DNA from 2 places in the Bradyrhizobium sp. USDA 4541 genome. Region 2 is predicted to be linked to the other one. Evidence: riboswitches for the same ligand, from Rfam matches in the RefSeq annotation. Region 2 holds a riboswitch; the other holds the start of a gene.
The links. A riboswitch is a leader RNA that binds a small molecule or an ion and turns the genes downstream of it on or off. The one in region 2 is predicted to bind cobalamin.
Positions count from the first base shown of each region.

Region 1: linked by a shared signal. The riboswitch ahead of J2R80_RS11335 (TonB-dependent receptor) and the one ahead of J2R80_RS08855 (TonB-dependent receptor) in region 2 are both predicted to bind cobalamin.

Region 1 is NZ_JALJZF010000001.1:2,431,323-2,435,531, forward strand. Features, by position in the region: gene J2R80_RS11325 (GTP-binding protein) at 1-492, shown strand, start outside; gene J2R80_RS11330 (IS5 family transposase) at 622-1,458, opposite strand; cobalamin riboswitch at 1,656-1,852, shown strand; gene J2R80_RS11335 (TonB-dependent receptor) at 1,960-4,209, shown strand, end outside.
Region 2 is NZ_JALJZF010000001.1:1,914,891-1,919,099, reverse strand. Features, by position in the region: gene J2R80_RS08865 (ABC transporter ATP-binding protein) at 1-135, opposite strand, end outside; gene J2R80_RS08860 (iron ABC transporter permease) at 132-1,175, opposite strand; cobalamin riboswitch at 1,288-1,486, shown strand; gene J2R80_RS08855 (TonB-dependent receptor) at 1,595-3,877, shown strand; gene J2R80_RS08850 (hypothetical protein) at 3,989-4,162, shown strand.

The DNA.
Region 1 (4,209 bases), 520 kb from region 2:
GTGGTGGCGCTGAGCAAGGTCGATCTGACTGACGCCGCTGCGTGCGCCGCGATCCGCGACGCCGTGCGCGCGGTGCGTCCGGCGGCCGTGGTGGTGGATGCCTTGCATGGCGAGGTGCCGGCCGCGCTGCTGTTCCCGGCGGACCTCGATCATGTGCCGGCTCCGCGCGAGACCGCGCCGCGACGGCCGGCGTCCGATCGCTTCGAGACGCTGAGCTGGACCTCGGAGTGGCCCGTCGTGCTGCCGCGCTTGCAGCAGGCGATCGGCAGACTGGCGCCGAAGCTGGCGCGGGCGAAGGGATTGTTCGAGACGGTGGAGCAGCCCGGGCGGCTGACCGTGTTTCAACTCGCCGGCGGCCGCGCGACCTTGGCTGCGGGCGGCGTGCCGTCGCCCGGCGTGCCGCGCACGCGCATCGTGTTCATCGCCGAGATGGGTGCGCTGTCGCGCGCGGAGATTGATGAGGTGATGCAGGGATGCGTCGAGGCTCAGTGACGCGAACCTACGTTTCCCGTCATACTGAGGTGCGAGGGAAGCAGCGTCTCGAAGGATGAATCGGCCACCAGCCGGGCCGTGCATCCTTCGAGACGCGCGTGCCGCGCTCCTCAGAGTCTGACTCATAAATCACCCAACCTTAGCTGCAGCCGCGAGTCTGCGGGTCAGGAGCCTGATGTGTGCAATCAGCAGCCAGGCAGCTTCGGTTGCCACCGTCGCCTCGAAGTCCTTGGCGAGGCGGCGGCATCTGCCGAACCAAGCGAATGTGCGTTCAACCACCCACCGCCTCGGCAGAAGCTGGAAGCCTTTGACGCCTTGGGGCCGCTCGACGATCTCGACAGTCCATGGACCGCAGTCTGAGAGCGCGTCGAGGAGTTGATTTCCGCGGTAGATCCGGTCGGCAAAGACGTGGCGCAGCCGGGGGAAGTTCATCCGCACGTTCTTCAGCAGCGGTACGGCGCCATGGCAGTCCTGAACGTTGGCCGGATGAACATGAACCCCGAGGAGGAGGCCATTGGTATCCGTCACGATGTGCCGCTTGCGGCCGTAGATGCGCTTGCCTGCATCGTAGCCGCGCGGTCCGCCAGCTTGCGTGGTTGGCGCACTTTGACTGTCGATCACGGCTGCCGTCGGCTTCGGTGTCCGTCCAAGCTTTTTTCGCGCCCGGCGGACAAGCACGCTGACAATCCTCTGCCACCGGCCTGTATCCCGCCATCTATAAAAATAGCCCTGCACCGTCGAATAGGGCGGGAACTCCTGCGGCAACGCCCGCCACTGGCAGCCGGTCGAAACGATATAGAGGATCGCTTCGATCACACGACGCAGCTCCGTCTTACGCGGCCGGCCGCGCCGGTTCGCTCGCGGCAACAGGCGTCTGATCACCGCCCACTCCGCATCGGTCATATCGCTTGCATAACGCAGATCGTCCCGCCGATATTGCTCCCGAGTGATCTTGGTCCAGGGCATCGTGCTCTCCCTCGAATCTTTGCAAATCCGATGGAATCACACCCCACTGAGATCACTCACCCATTTTTCAGTCAGGCTCTCAGGATGACGGGTTGCTTTTCGGCGTCAGCCCTCGACGTCGCTGTGTCATCGCCGCAGCATCACCCGCAAAGCAGGTCTGCGACAATCGCATCGAATTGACAGCTCTGCAGCCAGCACCTATCGTTTTTGCCGACGGTTCCCTTCGGGGATCAAAAGGGAATGCGGTGCGAGGGTAACCCCAATGCCGCAGCTGTCCCCGCAACTGTAAACGGCGAGCCTTTCGTCAATTTGCCACTGGGCCATCAGGCCCGGGAAGGCGTCGACAGGCGATGACCCGTGAGCCAGGAGACCTGCCGTCAGTCGTGGTCACACGCGAGCACATCGGGCGGGGGCGTCCTGGTGGGATCGGAGCACTGCCTTTTTTGGCAATGCGCCAGTCCACGTTCGCGGTGACGTGCCACGTTACCGCGAGTCCTTTTCATGTCTCCGTCCTCTCCCGTTGCGCGCAAATGGCGCCTCGGTCTTCTCTGCTCCCTGTCATCATTGTTGTTGCCGGTCGAAGGCTCGGCACAAACGCCGCCACCAACCAGACTCGATCCGATTGAGGTCGCGCCTTCCGCTGCGGCAAAGCCGAAGCCTGCGGCGCGCAGCCGTGACATGACCGCTGCGGCGCGGCCACGGCCGAGGCCTGCAACAGCCGGCAACGCCCCGCGCGTCGCGGCGTCGGGCGTACCGGGATCGGCATCGCCGACGCTCAATGCCACCACGCAGGGCGGCACCGGCAGTCGTCTCAACCTGACGCCGCTGCAGACGCCGGCAAGCGTCGAGATCATCACGGCGCAGACCATCGCCGAACGCGGCCAGCATAATGTGCTCGATGCCGTCACCCAGGATGCGGCCGGGTTCGTCGCAACGCCGGCACCCGGCAACGGCGGCCTGTCGTTCAGCACCCGCGGCTTTGCCGGCAGCAACTCGGTGATGACGCTGTATGACGGCACGCGCTTCTATATCGGTTCCGGCACGCTAACGTTCCCCTACGACACCTGGTCGACGCAACGCATCGAAGTGCTGCGCGGTCCGGCCTCGGTGCTGTACGGCGAAGGCGCGATCGGCGGCGTCATCAATGTGATCCCGAAGAAACCGCTCAATACGCCCACTAACGAGGCCGAGGTTTCGCTCGACAGCAACATGACGCGGCGGCTCTCGGTGGACAGCACCGGTCCGATCAATCCCAATGTGTCGTACCGCGTCAATGCCACAGGCAACATGTCGGACGGCTGGGTCGATCGCGACAAGACCTCGAACGCGATGGTCTCCGCTGCCGTGCGGGTGCAGGCGTCGGACAATCTCGCCTTCACGCTGTCGGAAGACTACGGCGACCGCAGCCCGTCGCGCTATTTCGGCACGCCGCTGATCAACGGCTCGATCCAGGACGCGCTGCGCTTCAAGAACTACAATGCAGCGGACAGCGCGATCCGCTATCAGGACAGCTGGACCCGGTTCAAGACCGAGTGGGACGTCGCCGACGGCATCAAGGTCAACAACACGCTGTATTACCTGACCAGCGAGCGGCACTGGCGCGACATCGAGAACTACACCTGGAATCCGAAGACCCAGCTGATCGATCGCACGAGCTATATCGAGATCTTCCACGACCAGAAGCAGCTCGGCAACCGGATGGATACGACCTTCAGCGGCCACGTGTTCGGCCTTGCGAACCAGGTCGTCGCCGGGTTCGACGTCAACCGGATCGACTTCACCCATACCAACAACTCGCCCTATGGCGGCGCGTCGTCGGTCAATCCTTATGTGTTCGATCCCGGATCGTTCTTCGCCACGACGACGGCGACCACGCGGGGCTTCAACGCGATCGTCAATCAATACGCGCTGTTCGCCGAGGATCGGCTCTCGCTGAACGATCAGTTGTCGCTGGTGACCGGGGTCAGGTATGATCGCCCCGAAGTGGACCGCACCGACTACAAGACGCCGGCAAACAGTTTTGAGACGACGCTATCGGGCACCAGCTGGCGCGCGGGCCTCGTTTACGAGCCGATCAAGAACCTCGCGTTCTATGGCCAGTACGCGGTCGGCGTCGATCCGGTCAGCAATCTGATCTCACTGTCGACCACGCAGAAGACATTCCAGCTTGCGACCGGCAAGCAGACCGAGATCGGGGTCAAGCAGTCGTTCTGGGGCGGCCGCGGCGAGTGGACGCTGGCTGCCTACGAGATCGTCAAGACCGGGCTCACGATTCCCGATCCCGGCAACCCTACCGGCGGCGTGGCATTGCAGATCGGCCAGCAATCATCCCGCGGGGTCGAAGGATCGATCGGGCTCGCGCTGAACGACGGCTGGCGCGTCGACGCCAATCTTGCGCTGTTGCGCGCCAGATACGACAACAACAGCCAGGTGGTCGGCGGCAAGATCGTCAGCTTCAACGGCAATGTCCCGGTCAACGTGCCGCAGCAGGTCTCGAATGTCTGGCTGACCTGGGATTTCGCGCCCAACTGGTCGGTCTATGGCGGCGTGCAGATCGTCGGTGCGATGTACTCCGATCTTGCCAACACTCAGCTGCGTCCGGGCTACAATGTGGTCAATGGCGGCGTCAGGTGGAAGCCGGATAACCGCACCACGGTCGCGTTCCGCGTCTACAACCTGTTCGACAAGGCTTACGCGGTGACCTCGAACGGCACCGGGCAGTGGCTGCTAGGCATGCCGCGTACCGCCGAA
Region 2 (4,209 bases):
CAGCGTGGTCTTGCCGGCGCCGTTCGGGCCGACCAGCGCGACCAGATGGCCCGACGGCAGCGACAGCGAGACATCGTGCAGCACCTTGCGGCTGCCGAGCGAGGCATTGAGCGCCGCGGCGGAGAGCAGCGTCATGCCACGCCTCCGCCGAGCGCGCGGCGCTCGCGCATGATCAGATAGAGGAAGAACGGCACGCCGATGATCGAGGTCAGCACGCCGACCTTGATGTCCGAGGTTGAAGGAATGATGCGCACCGCGATGTCGGCGGCGAGCAGCAGCGCCGAGCCGGTGAGCGCGCTCGGCACCAAGAGCCGCGCCGGATCGTGACCGATCACGGGACGCATCAGATGCGGCGCGACGAGGCCGATGAAACCGATCGTGCCGGTGACTGCGACCGCGCCGCCGACGCCGAGCGCCACGCCCGTGATCACGAAGAGCCGCAACCGCCCGACGTCGACGCCGAGGCTCTGCGCCGCCTCCTCGCCAAGCGTCAGCGCGCGGAAGGCGCTCGCCTGGCTGAGCAGGATGGCGGCGCCCGCGACGATGAAGGGCAGCGCCAGCGCCACGTGCTGGAAGCTGCGGTCCTCCAGCGAGCCGAGCAGCCAGAACGCGATCTCCAGCACCACAAACGGATTGCTCGAGAGATTCATCACCAGTGCGGTCGCGGCTCCCGCAAAGCTCGAGATCGCGAGCCCAGCGAGGATCAGGATCAACAGCCCGGCATTGCGGCCGGCGATCGCAAGCAGCGCGAACACCGAGCCGAACGCGGCGATGATCGCCACCACCGGCAGCGCGTAGGAGCGCACATCGGCGAGGCCCAGCGCGATCACCAGCACCGCGCCGAACGCCGCCGATTGCGGCGCGCCGAATAGCGACGGCGAGGCCAGCGGATTGCGCAGCAGCCCTTGCAGCGCCGCACCGGACAGCCCGAGAATGCCGCCGATCGCAAATGCCAGGATGGTGCGCGGCAGGCGGATCTCGCGCACGATCACCTGCGCCACATCGCTGCTGCCGCCGAACAGCGCCTCGACCACCGCGAGCGGCGACAGCCGCACCGGCCCGATGCCGAGCGAGAGCACGCACAACAGGACCACGAGCGCGAGCAGCGCCGCCGTGGCGCCCCACCGGCGCCGCGCCGCGACCTCGGCCGCCAAGGCAAAATCCTGCACGCTCATCGGATCCATGCTCTTACAGCGATCGCCGTGGCAGACAAGCGACACTCGACAAAAACCGTGGCCGCGCGGCCGCCGCCCGACTTCCGCCGGATTGACTTTGCTACCCGGCCGAACCCTAGATGAACATGACGGTTCTTTCATGAGATGAAAAGGGAATGCGGTACGGGGAAACTTCCCCAACGCCGCGGCTGCCCCCGCAACTGTATGCGGTGAATCCTTCGTCACAGGCCACTGGGAATCTCGGTCCTGGGAAGGCGACGAAGGGTAACGACCCGCGAGCCAGGAGACCTGCCGTCAGCCGTGGTCACACGCGATGCTGCCGGTCGGGGAGTACAGGCATGAGCTTCACCTGATGCTGTGAGCACGATGGTGAGACTGGTTCGCGGTGACGTGCCACTGACGTTGCCGAGGCCTTGCTTATGTTCTCCTTCCCTTTCCATCGGCGGCGCCGCGCGCTTCTGCTCGCGTCGACGATGATCGCGCCGGCGACGATGCTCGCGCCGGCATTCCTTGTCTCCGCAGCGCGGGCGCAGGAGGCACCCGCTCCCGATCAGCTGCCGGCGATCGAAGTCACCAAGCCGGGCGACCAGAACGTCACGCGCGCCAGGCCGGCCGCTGACGAAGCGCCGGCGCCGCGACGCCCGGCGCCGGGCACCTCGCAAGGCAACAATACAGGCAGCGGAGCCGGATCGGGCACGATAGGGACCGGTGTGGCCACCGGAACGGGCGGCACCGGCGGCCGCCAGTTCGCCGGCATTGTCGGCACCTCCTCGGCCGTGATCACCGCCGACGACATCGCGCATTCGCCGGTGCAGTCGTTACCCGAGATCCTCGCGCAGGTGCCGGGCGTGCAGCTGCAAACGCCCTATGGCGGACCGAACGGCGCCAAGACGTCGGTCGACCTGCGCGGCTTCGGCGCATTCGCGACCGACAATACGCTGTTCCTGCTCAACGGCCGCCGCCTCAACGACGTCGACAAGGCCGGCTTCGACCTCACCACGATTCCGCTCGATTCGATCGAGCGCATCGAGATCACGCGCGGCAACAGCGGCGCGGTGCTTTACGGCGACAATGCGGTGGGCGGCGTCGTCAACATCATCACCAAGACCGGCGTCGGCGGCCCGCCGACGACGATGCGGGCCGAGGCCGGAGCTGGCTCGTTCAACACCCGCATGGCCGCGGTCTCCGCAGCGCTCAATTCCGGACCGTGGTCCACCTCGTTCTACGGCAATGGCATCAAGTCCGACGGCTACCGCGTCAACAATGCGCTCGACCAGCGCAACGCCGTCGGCAACATCAACTACACGACGCCTGATCTCACCGCCTTCCTGACCGTCACCGGCAGCGACCAGAAGCTCGGCCTACCCGGCGGACGGCTGGTCGATCCGTCGATCGGCGTGAACGAGCTGCTCACCGATCGCCGCGGCGCCGCGACGCCCTTCGACTATGCCAACCAGCAGACCGCCAGCGTCACCGCCGGCTTCACCAAGACGCTGATGAACGGCGTCGACCTCATCGTCGACGGCGGCTGGCGGCAGCGCGAGACGCAGAGCGGCTTCTTCGGCACGATGCCGACCATCAGCTTCGCTTCGACCTACAATGATGCCGCGCTGCAGACCTGGTCGCTGACGCCGCGGCTCAGCGTCAAGAATGTGATGCTGGGCGTGCCGTCGACGATCCTGACCGGCATCGACTATTACGATTCGAGCTTCCGCGAGGCGCGCGGCGCCTATCAGGGCGTCGACCCGTTCCACATCTACAATATCGAGCAGCAGAGCGTGGCCGGCTATTGGCAACATACGCTGGGCCTGTTGCCAACGACCGACATCTCCTACGGCGCGCGCGTCCAGAATACCAGCATCTCGGCGCGCGATCGCTACGACCCGAATGCGCCATTCGCGTTCGACACGCAGGCGGCACCGCTCGACAGCAACGAGACGCAATACGCCCTGCATGTCGGCGCCGAGCATCGCCTGACCGACACCTTCTCGGTGTTCGGCCGCGCGGCGCGCGCGTTCCGCACGCCCGATGTCGACGAGCGCGTCGCATCCGGACCGTCGTTCGATCCGCTGACCTTCGCCCCGATCCCGCAGAATTTCCAGCTCAAGACCCAGACCTCGCAGGATGTCGAGGGCGGCTTCCGGGTCAAGACCAACCTGTTTCAGGTCCAGACCAGCGTCTATCTGATGGATCTCGAGAACGAGATCCATTTCAACCCGGTGCTGTTCTTCAACACCAACCTCGACCCCACCCGCCGCTATGGCTCGGAAACCAGTGCCTCGCTCAAGTTCAGCGATACGGTGACCCTGCGCGGCGGCATGGCGATCACCCGCGCGGTGTTCCGCGAAGGCATCTGGACCGGCAACGACGTGCCGCTGGTGTCGCGCTACACCGGCAATCTCGGCGTCACCTGGAATATCTGGCAGAACTATCTGGTGCTCGACGCCACGGTGCGGGCCTGGAGCTCGCGCATCATGGACAACGATCAGGCCAACACCCAGAGCCGGATTCCCGGCAACGCCACCGCCGATATCAAGCTGAGCGGGCAAGTTGACCGCTTCTTCTGGTCACTGAGCGTGAACAACCTGTTCAACGCGCTCTATTACGACTACGCCATCGCGAGCACGTTCACCGAAGGCCGCTTCTCGGCCTATCCGCTGCCCGGCCGCACCTACATGGTAAAGGCCGGCGCGACGTTTTAGAGCGTGAACCGGTGGGGCGGGTCTGCCCCGCGCACCGTCTCCGAACATTACAAACGCACCGAAACTGGGGTAGAGTTCCGGCAGCTGATTTGACCCGCGCAGGGGAAACGCATGGCCAAGGCCGGGAAGCAGACCAAGGGCGGCACGAAGATCAAGGACAAGACCGACGACAAGTCGAAGAAGCCTCCGCCACCCGCAGCGTTGCAGGACGACGAGTACTATGAGGACGGCGACATCGCCACGCCGAAGCTCGACCGCTACGGCAATGATGACGAGCCGTTGTGAGGCCCGGCGAATATCGATCCACAGATCCTGCGCGCAGTCGCGCGCGG